One region of the Methylophaga thalassica genome, then DNA from elsewhere that is predicted to be linked to it. Evidence: riboswitches for the same ligand, from Rfam matches in the RefSeq annotation. Region 1 holds a riboswitch; the other holds the start of a gene.

Region 1 (8,354 bases):
GTGAACGACAAATATTACCCATGCAGACAAAAAGTACTTTTATTTGATTCATTGTTTATTTCTTTTGCTTAACTAGTGAAAAAATTCAGATTTAGGATTAATGAAATCAATCAATTATCGATTTAAATTTCAGAAAGAAGCTGGTCTATCATTGACTCAGCCTGACCCATATAACCACCGCCAAATAAATTGAGATGATTCAGAATATGGTAGAGGTTATACAAGGTTTTACGTGTTGCATAGCCTGAGTCGACAGGATAGATAGCATTGTATGCAGCAAAAAAATCTCGGCCAAAGCCACCAAATAATTCTGTCATCGCCAAGTCAGTTTCACGGTCGCCATAATAGCAGGCCGGGTCGAAAATAACGGGTTGTCCAAGATCATCAGCTGCCGCATTTCCACCCCATAAATCACCATGCAACAGTGATGGTTGCGGGTGATGGTTCTCAAGCAGTTTGTCCATGTTATCAAGGAGTTTTTCACCACGAGATTGTAGACGACCTGTGTAACCATTTTGAGCTGCAAACTTCAGCTGTTGCCCTAAACGATGTTCGCGCCAGAACTCTAACCAATGGTGATTTTGATCATTGATTTGTGGTGTGCTGCCAATCGTATTATCCATTTGCCAGCCAAAAAAGGGCTGTTTTACTTTGTGCATGTGGGCCAGCTGTTCACCCAGTGTGATATTGCCATCGCCGCGTAAACTTCTGAGTGGAATGTATTCCAAGACCAAATAACTGTGTTGATGATTTGTTCCTTGGCAGATGACCTCTGGAACCCGAATGCTTTTAGTCGCTGACATCTCTTGCAAGCCAAGTGCTTCGGCTTCAAACATTAGCGATAAAGAAGGCTGATTCACCTTTATAAAATAAGCTTGCTGTTCTGTTTTTAGTTGAAAGGCGCTATTAATACAACCACCACCGATACTGTTCAGTTGATATGGCTGAAGACTCTGATTGGTGGTCGATTCAATATGTTCAACAATGGAGTCGAGCTGTGCCATTATTTTTCCTTACCAGATTTGAAAAAAGAGTTAGCTGCTATAGCTAAGGATATGAGCTAAGCACTGAGGCATCAAGTTTTACATGGTTGAGCACGCGTTATTAAATTGTGACTACTGCATGCAGAAAACGATGAAAGAACCATCAACCATATGGATTGTCCGTTTTTTTATCTGTCATTGCTATGTAAGCTGAACAGTATTTACGGATGGCATAAGGAGTTTGTCTATGGCTATGAATCCAAAACAACGAGTAGCACTGCATGCAGCCAATTTAGTTGAGCAGAATATGATAGTGGGATTGGGCACTGGTTCTACCGCCAATTTCTTTATTGAAGCACTGGCAAAACGCTGTAAGACTGAAAAACTAACTATTCATACCGTGAGTAGTTCTGCGATTAGTGAGATTAAAGCGCGTGAAGCGGGATTGCCCGTGCTGTCTATTGCAGAACTTGATGCGCTGGATATGTATGTGGATGGTGCCGATGAGGTCACACCGGATCTTACTTTATTGAAAGGTCGCGGTCAGGATCTAGTCAATGAAAAATTGTTAGCTTCAGCAGCGGATCAATTTTTTGTTTTAGTTGATGAGTCAAAACTGGTCGAGCATATCGGACAAAACTTTCCGATTCCGGTGGAAGTCATGCCTCAGGCATGGCGTTTGGTTTTGACCCAGCTTAAACAACAAGGTGGTCAAGGCCAGCTTCGACTAAATGCCTCGGGGGATAATGTTGCTGTTACAGCAAGTGGTAGTCTGGTGCTTGATATGCAATTTAAACAAATGGATAGCTTAGAGCTAACCATGATTCTGGATACCATTCCCGGCATAGTCGAGCATGGGATTTTCAGTGACACCGCATCAGCCATTTTTATTGGCGGTGAATCTGAGGTGGAAGAACACTGGCGATAACGTTAGCCATCAGTGAATGAGAAAGGGGAGTGAAACTCCCCCAACTCAAACATTTGTGATGTTGCTTAGGATTTTTTTAGTTCATCCAAAATGGTTTCTGCTTTAGATTTACCAAACTCGCCTGAGCCTTCAACGCCGATATAAGTCACCACACCATCTTTCAGGATGCAGGCAAAGCGATAACAACGTACACCCATTCCTCCGGCAGTTAAGTCTCTATCTAAGCCCATGGCTTTGGTCAGCTCGGCACTACCATCAGCCATCATTCTGACCTTGCCTTCATTATTTACTTGTCGGCCCCAGGCGCCCATGACAAAAGCATCGTTAACAGCCATGCACCAGATTTCATCGGCGCCAGCCGCTTTGATCTCATCTGCTAATCGGATAAAGCCAGGTAAGTGTTCTTCAGAGCAGAGCGGGGTGAATGCACCCGGAACACCGAAAAGAACAATGGTTTTTCCTTCAGTCAATGATTGAACATTCTGTGGTTGAGGGTTGACAGGGCAGCCACTGCTCGCTGAAAAATCAACACACTCAGAAAGTGTCGCTGCGGGAATTTTCTGTCCAACTTCGATTGTCATAATTGCTCCTTAATCCGTTATTTTTATTTACAGGGTGTCTAGCATAAGGCAATCGCTAACAGATAAAAACACTATGAAACATGCGGTTTTATGAGTTTGGAATTGTGCTGTTGAGTCGATATCATGGTAAACACTAAATTGAATTAAAGGGATATAAACACATGGCTGAAAAACAATTACGCTGGGGAATTTTAGGTGCTGCTCGTGTTAACGAAAAACTACTGCCCGCTATTGTTGAAGCAGCTAATGCGGAGCTGATAGCTATTGCCAGTCGTCGTCCTGGGGCGGCGGCAGAAGTTTTGCAAAAACTGGCACCACAACAAACGGCGGTAGAAACGCTGGATGATCCGGAAGCATTACTTTCTCATCCAAATATTGATGCCATCTATCTACCGATGTCGAATGAAGAACATGCCGAGTGGGCACTCAAAGCCATCAATCATGGTAAACATGTACTGATCGAAAAACCTATGGCGCTGACAGTAGCCGATATTGACGCCATTGAAGCCGCTGCAAAAGCAAATAATGTAACAGTCATGGAAGGCTTTATGTATATCTTCCATCCTCAGCATGAGCATGTAAGACAGTTAATTAATGACGGCAAGGTCGGTGACGTGCGTACGGTAAAAACGGCGTTTGCATTCCCTATGAAACCGGCGCGAATGTATCGTATTGACCGTGACATCAATGATGGTGGCGGCGCTATGTGGGATATTGGTCCTTACGCCATTCATACGGCAAGATTGTGGTTTGATAATGAGCCTGTCGCTGCTATGGCAATGGCTAAGCTTAATGACAGTGGTGCTGATGTCAGCTTAAGTGGCGTGTTTGATTTTGCGGATGGTAAGTTTGCTCACTTTGAAATGAGCTTTGAACATGCCAGACGTAGCGAATATGAGATTATTGGTACCAAAGGTGGCATTAAATGCCACACGGTTTGGCAACCTGAAACGGAAGAAGCAACCATAAGCTGGTGGAATGAGAATGAAGAACAAACCGTATCAATTCCAAAAGCCAATCACTTTAATCTGGAAATAGAGTATTTCTCTGATTGCATCTTAGAGGGGAAAGCCCCCAAACTGACATTAGCTGATGCCAGAAATAATTGTGCTGCGATTTGTGCCGCGCTTGCTTCGGTGAGGGAAGGGAAAAAAATTCACTTATCTGGTTAGCGTTTGACCGTTATTAATAAAAAAGCCGTGGGAGAACACCACGGCTTTTTTATTGTTCAAGTTTATTTTACTCTGCGGCGAAGGCCCATAAAACCTAAGAGAGCTGGTGCAAACATAAATGCTGCAGCTGGAACCGGTACTTCTGATGGAACATTAACTTCTTCAATCCCCGCGTATAAAACACTTTGTTGACTGTAGTTGTAAAAACCAAAAGAACCATTACTGAACGTGCCTGCAATGCTTAATTCTTTAATACCGTTTACGAACACTTCGACTAAAGAGGATGTAAATATAATGTCAAAGTCGTATGTGGTGTTATCTAACCAACCTGTATTACCTAGATTGGTTGCACGGGCTAACTCGGTGACATTATTCGTTGGATTGTGAGCCCAAGCCCCTGAGTTATCTCCTAACTGTCCACTTACACTGGATATTGCAAGGCCTTTTTTTGCTGTACCAAAATAAGACTGATCAGCTTGTTTCCAGTCTATAAGCAGATAATCAGCCGATGAATTTGTTAGATCGTTATTGTTATAGCCTAATACAAATCCAATAAAATCATCGTCAGAAGTTGTTTGAACAGTAATTTGTCCTGATAATGCTGTACCTTGGCTATTTTTATTATTGTGGAATACAGTAGGGGCGTTATTAAGCGTTTGCTTTACCGCATTATTGCCCGTCTGTAATACCCAGTTTCCATTTCCATTGGCTTGCCAGGATGATAAGTCGACAGGTTGGGGGGCTGCCAGTAACTGTGTTGAGATTGAACATAAAGCTAGGGTTGTCAGAATGATTGTTTTCGCATATCTACGCATGACATTTTCCTTTAATAATTAAGTGAAAATGCAACTCAGCCATCTCAACTAAGTACATCAGCCGAGATCTGTAGCTTTCCGTACTTGGCTCGCACCAAGGTTGGCTCCGATAATTACGTGGCTGATGATAAAATCAGCACACATAATCATAGTCCTAAGAAGATTTTTAAGGAATAGCGAATGTCAATAATTTTTACAAATATTAACAAAAGTAATATTCCAAAGGTGCAAAAAAGACTTAGTGGGGGAATTGTTTGTTTTTTTATTGAGTTTTATATATCTAGATCGGGTTGAGAATCACGCTATGTTTCATTCTTACATAAGATAATTCATAACCAGTTCACATATTTATTGTGATACCTATCACGTGATCACATTAATGCTGTGAGTGATATCTCAAATTTGACTACTTGATGTGGTTAGCATGTCTCTTGATTTGTAATATCAAGTCGTCTGAATGGTTCAGACAAACGCATTATTAAATGTCTTAATAATGTAATTTTTTTATAAAGCCAAACTCGTCGTGAGGCGGGGTCGGAAAGCCACGGGTCTCTGGTTTGATTGGAGATGGCTGGGTTGCATTGCTTCATATATTAAATAGGAATTTATTATGAAAAAAGCGATGCTATTTGTTGTAGCTCTTTTGTTTTCGGTCGGTGTTAATGCCGCTACGTTATCTATGTCTGGTGCTGGTTCTTCTTTTGACCAGGATGTTGATGTATCAAACGGTAGTGTAGTTTTAGGTGGTGGCACTGTAAGTGAAGGACCTGGTACATGGTTCTCATACTTTGATGTTAGTACAGACTCAGATACGGCTGTTAAAATTGAGTGGTCGTTTAATCCTACTAGTTCATTAGCAGGTGCGACATTACGATTTTATAACGGTGTTGAAGAAAAGCTGTTTAACATTACCGGTGACTTTAGTTTTACAGCAATGATTTACCAAGGGTACACAGCATGGGTTGACATCAAGGATGCAACTAGAAATGTATTTAAATATGATGTTTCTGTGTCAGCTGTGCCAGTACCTGCTGCGTTGTTTTTATTCGCACCAGCCCTATTAGGTTTCTTGGGTCTGCGTAGAAAAACAGCAGTAGCTGCATAAAACTTGAAGTAAAAAATCAAGTTAACAATTGTTAGTTAGATTGAAAGGGGAACTTCGGTTCCCCTTTTTTATGGCTAATAAATATTTTCTTTTTAAAACAAGCTCATTTGCTTTGTTGGTTTATGAAATAAGTCGGTTCTCAGAACCGCTGGAGACTTGTTTAATGAGTATTTCTTGACCGCAACTTCGAATCGTTTTTTGATCATTTCTGCATAGAGCCCCTGACCTTCAAGTCTGTAACCAAACCTGGGATCATTTGTTTTGCCATTTCTGGAGTCTTTAATACGATTCATGACATGCTCTGCCTTGTCAGGATAATGAGTATGTAGCCAATCATTAAAGAGGGGGCTGACCTCTCTTGGTAATCTAACGAAAATATAGTCTATATTTTCAGCCCCTGCTTGTGCCGAAGCATCAATAATATTTTCTAGTTCTGTATCCGTCAGAACAGGAATGACTGGAGCAATAAGAACAGATACAGGTATTCCATTTGCCTTCAATGTCTCTATTGTTTGCAGTCGACGTTGTGGGCTGCTGGCGCGAGGTTCGAGTTTCCTGGCAAGTGTTTTATCCAGTGTTGTAATGGATAGATGAACATTTACCAATTGCTTCTCAGCGAGCTGTTTGAGTAAATCAATATCACGTTCTATCAATGAAGATTTAGTCACAATATTAACTGGATGACTGAACTCAATCATCACCTCAAGTACTTCCCGAGTAAGGTTGTAGTGGCGTTCGATGGGTTGATAGGGATCGGTGTTGGCGCCTAATGATAATGTTGAACAGCGATAGTTTGTTGCCATCAACTCATCTCGTAGTAATTTTGCGGCATTGGGTTTGATGGTTAACTTGGTTTCAAAATCGATCCCTGGAGACAGTCCCAGATAAGCATGTGAAGGACGGGCGTAGCAGTAGATACAGCCATGCTCGCAGCCACGATATGGATTAATTGATTGCTGAAAGGGAAGGTCAGGTGATTGGTTTCTACTAATAATACTACGAGGGGATTCTACACTCACTTCTGTTAAGTTGTTGGCTGGTTCATCATGAAACCAGCCATCATCAATTTCAGTGCGTTGAAACTCATTGAAACGGCCATCGATATTATTAAGCGTTCCCCGGCCTTTTTGTATTTTTGCGTTTTCTGACATTAGTCAGACAAGTAATACTCTATCGTTGACACAACACGAACGTTTTTGATCTGTGGATTATTATTATCGCGAGCACTAATGCTGAACTGGCCTTGGCTGGCTTTACGGATCTTGCCAAGGGTACTATCTGAATCCTGCGCAAATTTTTCAGCAACTTCACGTGCTTTTCTGGTTGCTTCTTCAATCATTTGCGGTTTGACTTCATTAAGACGAGTAAACAGATACTCGGGCTGTGCGGCGTAGTTGTTGCCTGTTAAAACGATACCTTGCTTACCCAGTTCAGAAAGTTGCCCCATCACTTGTCGGACGGTATCAATGGCATCCGAATAAACCGTGACGGTTTGAACCGCCGTATAACGAAATTCAGCACGCTCATTACCCCCATATTGCTGGGCAGATTTATCTGTAATGGCAGGTGCACTGATAGTGACATCAGCACGTTTGATTCCAAGTTTAGTCAGGAAGGAGATGATGGTATTGGTATTGGCATCAACATCATTGTATAAGACTTGCAAATTATTACTTGCGAGCGTGAATTGGATAGGCCATATCACCACATCTGCAGTGAACTCTCTTTCAGCCAGGCCTTTCACTGTCACGGTTCGCTCATATTCTTTGTATTTGATGGCGGCATTTGAGAGAAACCAGCCTAAACTGCTCAAACCAAGAACTAAAGCAATTCCAAGAATCAGACTGCTGGTTTTATTTACCGATGACATAAGAAGCCCCTCAAAAAAGGAAATGTTTACCAGCAGTGTAAATCAAAAGTCGCTTATGATCGACGAGAAAAATGCTCTTTTGAAAATGCGATTCGCTGTTCAATAGTCATTTTCTTTGTATTGGTCAATGCTTCAACTTTTTTCAGCCTGGGTAATAAACCTGAACCATTTGCGACTTGAATACTCAGTCCTGGACGGGCATTGAGCTCAAGCAGCATGGGGCCTTTTGTCCTATCCAGGACAATATCTGTACCTAAATAGCCTAAGCCTGACATTTCATAACAGGAAGCAGACAAATGCAGTAACTGATCCCAATGCGGTACTTGAAGATCGAGCAGGTTTCTTCCTGTATCAGGATGTAACATAACCGGGCGATCAAACTGTACAGCGCGTACCGCACTACCATTGCCAATATCCAGTCCCACCCCAACAGCACCCTGGTGAAGATTGGCTTTACCGTTAGAGTCAGCGGTTGATAAGCGCATCATCGCCATCACAGGAAATCCCTTGAAAACGATAACGCGTGTATCAGGCACACCTTCAAACGTATAACCATTGAAACAATCATCAAATTGGATTAATGCTTCAACAATGGCAACATCAGTTCGACCGCCCAATGAAAATAAGCCGGCCAGAATGTTAGAGACATGACGCTGTAGATCGGCCAGTTTTAAAATTTGTCCATTCGCTTTGTGATAACCAAAATCATCAGAACCTGTGACAACTAAAATTCCTTTGCCACCAGAACCATGAGCGGGTTTGATGCAAAAACCCGCTGTATTTTTGATAATCTCGAGCAGATCATCTACCTGGTGTTGTTCAGTAATGGTACCAATAAGATCGGGCGCATTAACGCCAGCTTCCAGCACAATTTCTTTTGTCTGTAACTTATCATCAACC
Region 2 (8,354 bases), on a different contig from region 1:
TTGCGGCTACTAGAATAGTTCGTAAAGGACTTAAATGAACACAGAAATGGATATTTCAATATGAACATCGCTTTTTATCTGAGACATACTCATTTCCAAGTGAATAAAGATTTGGCTCTATTTTTCCAACCCATTTCAACTTTCTGGCTCTATTTCTCAAAAAATTAATCATCGTTTCTTTTTTAATCAAATGCTTGGAGAGCTTAAAACGGAATTATGAAGCGACTTCTTTATATTTATTATGAAGCCAGAGGCTTCATAAAAGACGCTCTTAAAAATATGAATCCATACTACTGGAATACTTTATTTGTAATGCTGGTAAGTTTTCTTCCGGCAACTATTGCTAGAATAATGTATGTCGTTATACCGACTGATAACTTGAGATTTCCAATTAACCTTTTGATGGCTTCCTCATATTACTTACTAGTAATTGCATTTGGCTGTTTCTGTTTAAATTATTTCTTCTGGTTAAAGGGAAATGAATATAAAGTCGTTATTTCTGTTGTATTAGCAGTTATCACCGTTCTGTTTTGCTTTTTTATCGGTGGGTATTTTTCACTTCTCAACCATTTTGCTATTGGTGGTCACAAATGAAATTTTTAACAAGCGCTTCAAGTACGTTCGTTACGCTCACTTGAGACGACGCAATAAGTGCGTCGCTACTTAACCAGATCGTTGGGTATAAAAGAATATGGATGTTCTATCACACAAACAATTGTTAATAGCTACAATTTCACTATTTCCATACTCAATAGTCGGATTTTATGTTGTCTTACGTTTACTTAATGTAAAAGAAGAACTGCTAAAAAGAAGTGTTTTTCTATCATTACTGTTTACCGGTCTTTTGCTTTTCATACGTGTATCACTGGCGCTTACCATTCCAATTCTTAGTGGCTGGGCAACTGTAATTACTGCAGTGGCGTTTGCTCTTATCATTCCTAAATATCTAACTCTAAAAAACTGGCAAGCAATAGCTATACCTTTTGGCGTGTACGTTTTTGCTCACTTATTCTTAGCTCTGACGTTAATGGCTGTTTTTAATCTAGTTGCTAGATAACAAGGTCTACAAAACCTGATATTTAGGGTCAGTGTAAAAATCGGACCTTCTTGATTTCTTGCAATTCGTTACTGACTCATACACCTCATCAATTTACTAAATGAAACTCATCACTGAGTTCTCAGTCTGTACTCGTCTAAACATCAATTTCCCACTGAGGAGGAGAGTTTATGGATTATATTGGTCCCGTCAGCTCTGCTGTTATGGCCATTATCTGGCTTGTCTATCTACAGTTAATTCTTAGTCAATATCGCCGTAATAATCGGCCATATCTTATTTTTCACCATGCTCAAAATGAAAACCCCGATGCTTTATGTTTATTAGTGAATATGGGGGAGCGACCTGTTCATGTGGTGTGCGTACAAGCCGTGATAAAAATGACGTCCGGGGAAGAGCATAAGCTTGCTGTGACGGAGTTTGAACGTATTAATGTGACCGAGCAGGATGTGCAGCAAACATTGCGTCAAGGACCATTGCTGAATGGCGGTTATCTGATTTTGGGTACGTTTCAAGACATTATTCAAAAGACTCAAAATGAAATAGGTTTAAACGCTTCACTGGAAGACGTTGAGTGCCTGGAGTTAAGAGCGGCGGTAATTCATGCGCCAAGTAAACACCCTGTTGGGGCGAAGCGCGCATTTGTGTTGAAGCACAATACCGGCACTTGCGTTTATCCAAAAGACATCAACACGAGGCAGATGGTAAAGCGTAAAGACAAACAAGAAGTCGCGCAGTGGATAGAGTCAGAGCTCCACCCACGTGAGAATAATGGATAGTAATAGTGATAAGCGCGACGGTTCTGAGTTGGGTGCCAGCGTTGATTCAGTTTTTGTTTGCTGTGGTGGCGATGCACTTCATTGCCAGGCGGATGCAAGAAGCCATCTTTATTGAGAATCTCTCTTATGGTGAGGAAAAGTCGGGACTACTCGCTCTCTGGTTTTGGTCATTTTTCACTTTAGCTTGCTACGTTATTGTCGTGCTGAGTTTGATTTATCTACTTGATACATAGTTGTATTCCTGACCAGCTTTGCCCGTTCAGATTGATGTCGATGGGGCAATCTTAATGCCGTAAATCGCCAAAACCGACGTTTGTCTGTGCTTTCTAGTACCAAGGTACAATTGTTTGAGATATAAAAGCGATTTATTCTATACCTGTAATAAATTGATTCATCAATAAAGCCAACCTTGGTGTGAGCCAAGTACGGAAAGCTTCAGGTCTTTATGAGTAGTGGATAAAGATGGCTGGGTTGCACAACAACAAAGGCTTATGTAATGAAGTTATTTAGCAAAAATCTATTAATTGCACTTGGATTATTAATCATGGCGCCGTTGACTGCTAATGCAGCAACTGTCCACCTTGATGCAAAAACTAATACTAGTTCAAATGCTGTTGAGCTAAACCTGAAAGCAGGTACTTATTCAATAAGCCCATTCAAAGATGATACATACACAGCGTGGAATGCTTGGGGTAAAGTTCAAGGTTGTAGTGCTGATGGTACAGGTTGTTCTAAAGGCTGGGTTAACAACTACTCATTCACTACACCGTCTGGTACCACTAACATCATCACTAGTGATACTAATAGATATAAGACAGCGGATTTAGCACTGCTGAATGCGCTTGGTGCAACATTTACACTGTTATCAGATGCCACAGTTCAGTTCTTCATCAATGACAGTAATTACGGTGACAACATCGGCGGCATGTCATTAAACGTGTCAGCTGTGCCAGTTCCTGCTGCAGCGTTCTTATTTGCTCCTGCATTATTAGGTTTCATGGGCTTACGTCGTAAAGCTCAAAAAACAGTCGCTTAATACACAAACTGTTAAACCGATAAAAGCCGTAATGATTAAGTTCATTACGGCTTTTTTATTGCCTGATTGAAATATATGGCAAGATGATATGGCAAATGAGCCGTTTACTTTAAAGTCTAGAGAATAATATTCACGACGTTGGTGTAGAGATGATCGTCATTCACCCCCAAGAGTTAATTATATGAACATGGATCAGCCCGATGCCAACTCAGGCTATGCAGAAGAAACATTAACCTTTGAACAAACAAGCGAATTGCCAGGAAAGGTATTACTTGAGTTTGGTGCGCCCTGGTGTGGACATTGTCAGGCAGCAAGTGCGGCCATAACTGAAGTCGTTAATGAGCATGCGGATCTGAGCCATATCAAAATCTATGACGGCAAGGGCAAACGACTGGGCCGTGGGTTTAAGGTTAAGCTGTGGCCAACATTGATACTACTGCATGATGGTCAGGAAGTAGGCCGCTTGGTGCGGCCATTACGTGCTGACGAGGTTCGTGACTTAATGTCAAAACGCAACTGATGTTGTTACATAGTGGATGTTTTTTTCACTTTCTCGTCTCGCATTAACCATTCATTCAACCATTCAAGCCCGCCTGCTGTAACAATTGCTTTACCAGACATCAGATCATCAAGATTTTTAATATGTTTCTGATAAACCGCCATTTCCGTTTTGGGTATAGATTTCAGCATCGGTATTTTGGCGGTGATGGGGTTAACGGGTTTGTCATTGATGTGCAGTTCATAATGTAAATGTGGGCCGGTACTTCTCCCAGTGTTACCTGACAATGCAATGACTTGACCACGCGATACTTTTTGCCCTTTGCGAACAAGAATTTTGCTCAGGTGCAGGTATCTCGTCGAGAAGGCGCCAAACTCTTTAATCACCACATATTTTCCTGCATAGCGATGTGTTGCAACACGCAATACGACACCATCACCTGTTGAGATAACTTTAGTGCCAACAGGTGTGGCGAAATCAACACCGTTATGAGGTGAGACTCTTTTGGTGACAGGGTTTAAACGTCGAGGATTAAAAGAAGAGCTGATTCTGAACCGTTTTTCTGTCGGATAGCGGAGCAGTGCCGGTGTGAGGTTCTCACCATTTTTATCGTAGTAAATGCCATCGGTGTGCAGATAAGCACTTAGGTCCACTTTCTTACCATTAAAACGGATAGCAACAACGGTGTTATTGCCAATAGGCGTGTCATCGATGGTTTCTCGTTCCATCACCACCTGGAATTCATCACCAGCACGCAGATCTCGGCGGAAATTAATTTTGCTTTGCAGTAATTTTCTCACTGTCATGATGGTTTTATCAGTTAGGCCAGCATCGACAGCAGAAAGATAAAAACTGCCTTCAATCGTGCCTTTTAACACTTCTGTTTGCCATGATGTGGGTGTTAATTTCTCATCGTGAATGAAGTTGTTGTCATCACTTCTTTGATAAATGACCGTCTTTTTGGGATCAACCACCAGGGCTAACTCGGTGAGGTTGTGTTCTTTGTCTAAAGTAAAGATAAGTTGCTGGTCAGGATGTAAGACATCTGCATCGAGATACGCTTCATCGGCTTCGAGTATGTTGTAGAGCGTATTGATAGGAATGTTTAACTGATTGAATATCGTTTCAAGACTATCGCCGTCTTTTACCGTATAGCGTATATCCTGAGGTTGAGGCTCTACAGGCTCAACAGAAACTGGCTGTGAGTTCTCATCAGTGATGTGATTATTATCTGTATGACTCGAACTATCATTTGCAGCTATTTCAGCAGGCTTACTGTTATCTGATGTTATTTCTGTTACTTCAGCATTGTCACCTGGCTTATCACTAAAGAAATAGTTAAGAAGAGCAATCAATAAAATGATGAGTCCGACAAGGGTTACAGGCTTAGCATATGGACTAGGTGGGATTTGCTTCATAACGAATATTCATGATCAAAAAAATAGCTGGGAATATATCATATAATGAATTTATTAAATATGATATATCATATCAATAAGTATTTGTGTTAGTTGAAGTTTTTAGAACTAATTGCTCATGCGAAAGAGATGAATAGACAGACCATTGTTTATTTGTTTTGTTCTCGAGGAGTTGAAAAAAATAGGGTTTGAATTAATGGTTCGTATGAGTCGTGACTGCAATAGATTTATTGCGTGTTATAAGAATGATCAGATAGAGAGATAGTGAGCTATTTGAGAAGTGGAATATTTAAGATGCAGAAATAAAAAAGCCTCAAAGATTGCTCTTTGAGGCTTTCAATATTCTTTGGCTCCCCGAGCTGGACTCGAACCAGCGACCCAATGATTAACAGTCATTTGCTCTACCAACTGAGCTATCGGGGAACAGAAAGATGGCTATTCTAGTGGCTTGACCTGTGTAGGTCAAGCCTAAATTTGAATAATTTTTTACGCAATAAATTCGGCGATACGAATCAGTGCGTTACGAAGATTCTCTTCGCTGGTGGCGATCGACAGACGAATATGATTTTTCAATCCGAACGCAGAACCAGGGACAACAGCCACGCCTTTTTCAACCAATAAGGCTTCAGCAAAGTCCATGTCATCGTTCAATTCTGGCTTGTTTTCCAGTACACCAGCGATACTTGGGAAGACATAGAACGTGCCGTCAGTTTCTAATGAATCAACACCAGGCATTTTGTTCAATTCAGCCACAACGAAATCGTGACGTTTTTTGAATTCGGTCAGCATGGTTTTGATGCATGACTGATCGCCATTCAGTGCTTCCACAGCAGCTGCCTGAGAAATAGATGCTGGGTTAGAAGTACTTTGGGATTGTACTTTTTTCATTGCAGCAATCAGTGGGGCAGGACCTGCAGCATAACCAATACGCCAGCCAGTCATTGAGTAGGCTTTTGATACACCATTCATGACCAATGTTCTGTCATATAAGTCTGGACAGGCATTCAAAATATTGCAGAAAGGTTCATCTGCCCAATAAATATGTTCGTACATATCATCAGTGGCAATAAGAATGTTTGGATGTTTACGTAACACGTCGCCCAACGCTTCAAGCTCTTTTAAGCTGTATGCCATCCCGGTTGGGTTAGACGGGCTGTTGATAACGAACAGTTTTGTTTTATCTGTAATAGCAGCTTCTAATTGCTCAGGTGTGATTTTGAACTGGTTTTCCTGACCTGCTTCGATAATAACCGGTACACCGTCAGCAAGCAGGGTCATATCAGGGTATGATACCCAGTATGGTGCTGGAATGATGACTTCATCGCCCGCTTCAATAAAGGCTTGGGCCAGGTTGAAAAAGCTTTGTTTTCCACCGACGGAAACTAAGACTTGATTCGCGGCATACTCGAGCCCATTATCTCTTGAGAACTTTTTGATGATGGCTTCTTTCAAATCTGCTGTGCCATCGACAGGCGTGTATTTTGTTTTGCCGCTGTGGATAGCCTCAATAGCAGCTTGTTTGATGTGTTCAGGTGTATCGAAGTCGGGTTCGCCTGCACCCAGACCAATAACATCTTTGCCTTCGGCTCTCAGCGCAGCAGCACGTGCTGTGATAGCCAAAGTCGGAGACGGTTTGATGTTTTGAACACGTTGGGAGAGCTTGATAGTCAAAATCTTTCCTTCATTTAACACGGTAAATTGATAAATATCTCAATAATATACGCCAAACATAATCGATGCTAAAGACGTATGAGTAAACATTTTCAGCTAGTCAGCGAATTTTCTCCCGCCGGAGATCAGCCAACCGCAATCAAGACTTTGATTGAGGGCTTGGAAAACGGTGAAATGTGGCAAACCCTGCTTGGGGTAACGGGTTCAGGTAAAACGTTCACCATTGCGAATGTTGCGCAAGCACTGGGCAGGCCGATGATGATTTTGGCGCCTAATAAGACCTTGGCCGCGCAACTTTATAGTGAGATGAAAGATTTCTTTCCCAATAATGCGGTGGAATATTTTGTCTCCTACTACGACTATTATCAGCCTGAAGCGTATGTGCCTTCCTCTGATACTTTTATAGATAAAGATGCATCAGTAAACGAGCAGATTGAACAAATGCGTTTGTCGGCAACTAAAGCCATGCTGGAAAGACGTGATGCGATTATTGTATCGAGTGTGTCCTGTATCTATGGCTTGGGTGAGAAAGATGCTTACCTGGAAATGGTGTTACATCTGGTTCAAGGCGACGTTATCAGTCAGCGGGATATATTAAGAAGACTGACGGAACTGCAGTACAGCCGAAATGATGTTGAGCTTCATCGTGGTACTTATCGCGTAAGAGGGGAGGTGATTGATATCTTCCCGGCAGAATCTGAACGTGATGCCGTCAGAGTGGAATTATTCGATGACGAAGTGGAGCAAATCAGCTACTTCGATCCGCTGACTGGTGAAATCCTACAGCGGATGAACCGAATTACTATTTATCCCAAAACTCACTATGTCACGCCGCGCGATAACTTATTAAAAGCCGTCGATGCCATCAAAGAAGAGTTAAAAGAACGACTCGAACATCTCAATGCTGACAATAAGCTGGTCGAAGCACAACGTTTAGAACAACGCACTCGCTTTGATATCGAGATGTTGCTGGAGCTGGGGTATTGCAACGGCATCGAAAACTATTCCAGACATTTGTCAGGACGCGGTCCTGGTGAGGCGCCGCCGACTTTATTTGATTACCTGCCTGATGATGCGATTCTGGTCATTGATGAAAGTCACGTGATGGTGCCTCAGATTGGTGCTATGTATAAAGGTGACCGTTCCAGAAAAGAGACATTGGTCAATTATGGTTTCCGTTTGCCCTCAGCACTTGATAACCGACCACTGATGTTTGAAGAGTGGGAAAAATTAGCACCACAAACCATCTTTGTATCAGCCACACCCGGCAAATATGAAAATGAACATTCCAGCACGATTGTCGAACAAGTAGTCAGGCCGACAGGGCTTGTGGATCCACAAGTGGAAATTCGCCCGGTGGGGACACAAGTCGATGATGTCTTATCAGAAATTAATAAGCGTGCAGCGGTGGGTGAGCGGGTATTAATTACTACACTAACGAAACGGATGGCTGAAGATCTGACAGAGTATCTGCGTGAGCACAATGTCAAAGTGCGTTATCTGCATTCTGATATAGATACCGTTGAACGGGTTGAGATTATTCGTGATTTACGACTGGGTGAGTTTGATGTGCTTATTGGCATTAACTTGTTACGAGAAGGTCTGGACATACCTGAAGTCTCATTAGTCGCGATACTGGATGCAGATAAAGAAGGTTTCCTACGTAGTGACCGCTCTCTTATTCAGACAATTGGTCGTGCTGCCAGAAACTTAAATGGTAGAGCGATTTTGTATGCCGATGAAATAACTGGTTCGATGCGGCGGGCTATTGATGAAACGGACCGTCGACGCGAAAAACAAATTGCCTTTAACGAAGAACATGGCATCACACCGCAAGGCATCAAAAAAGCGATCAGAATGGGCATGGACGATGCGATGTCCAAACCGGCTAATGATA

The links. Region 1 has a riboswitch for cyclic di-GMP ahead of QQL60_RS07605 (hypothetical protein). Riboswitches for the same ligand answer to the same signal wherever they lie in the genome.
Region 2: it holds a riboswitch for cyclic di-GMP, as region 1 does, so the genes downstream of both, QQL60_RS02540 (hypothetical protein) here and QQL60_RS07605 (hypothetical protein) in region 1, are expected to answer to the same signal.

Annotation. Positions count from the first base shown of each region.
Region 1 covers NZ_BSND01000005.1:81,243-89,596, reverse strand. Annotated here, with positions in the region: gene QQL60_RS07635 (low molecular weight protein-tyrosine-phosphatase) at 1-52, opposite strand, end outside; gene QQL60_RS07630 (fructosamine kinase family protein) at 123-1,004, opposite strand; gene rpiA (ribose-5-phosphate isomerase RpiA) at 1,231-1,911, shown strand; gene QQL60_RS07620 (peroxiredoxin) at 1,977-2,492, opposite strand; gene QQL60_RS07615 (Gfo/Idh/MocA family protein) at 2,654-3,664, shown strand; gene QQL60_RS07610 (PEP-CTERM sorting domain-containing protein) at 3,727-4,479, opposite strand; cyclic di-GMP riboswitch class I at 4,506-4,594, opposite strand; cyclic di-GMP riboswitch class I at 4,981-5,063, shown strand; gene QQL60_RS07605 (hypothetical protein) at 5,090-5,584, shown strand; gene QQL60_RS07600 (PA0069 family radical SAM protein) at 5,677-6,735, opposite strand; gene QQL60_RS07595 (SIMPL domain-containing protein) at 6,735-7,454, opposite strand; gene QQL60_RS07590 (alpha-L-glutamate ligase-like protein) at 7,508-8,354, opposite strand, start outside.
Region 2 covers NZ_BSND01000003.1:497,355-505,708, forward strand. Annotated here, with positions in the region: gene QQL60_RS02520 (hypothetical protein) at 217-594, shown strand; gene QQL60_RS02525 (hypothetical protein) at 692-1,057, shown strand; gene QQL60_RS02530 (hypothetical protein) at 1,228-1,833, shown strand; gene QQL60_RS02535 (hypothetical protein) at 1,839-2,066, shown strand; cyclic di-GMP riboswitch class I at 2,226-2,312, shown strand; gene QQL60_RS02540 (hypothetical protein) at 2,330-2,869, shown strand; gene QQL60_RS02545 (thioredoxin family protein) at 3,051-3,389, shown strand; gene mepM (murein DD-endopeptidase MepM) at 3,395-4,786, opposite strand; tRNA gene QQL60_RS02555 (tRNA-Asn) at 5,134-5,209, opposite strand; gene QQL60_RS02560 (pyridoxal phosphate-dependent aminotransferase) at 5,273-6,457, opposite strand; gene uvrB (excinuclease ABC subunit UvrB) at 6,536-8,354, shown strand, end outside.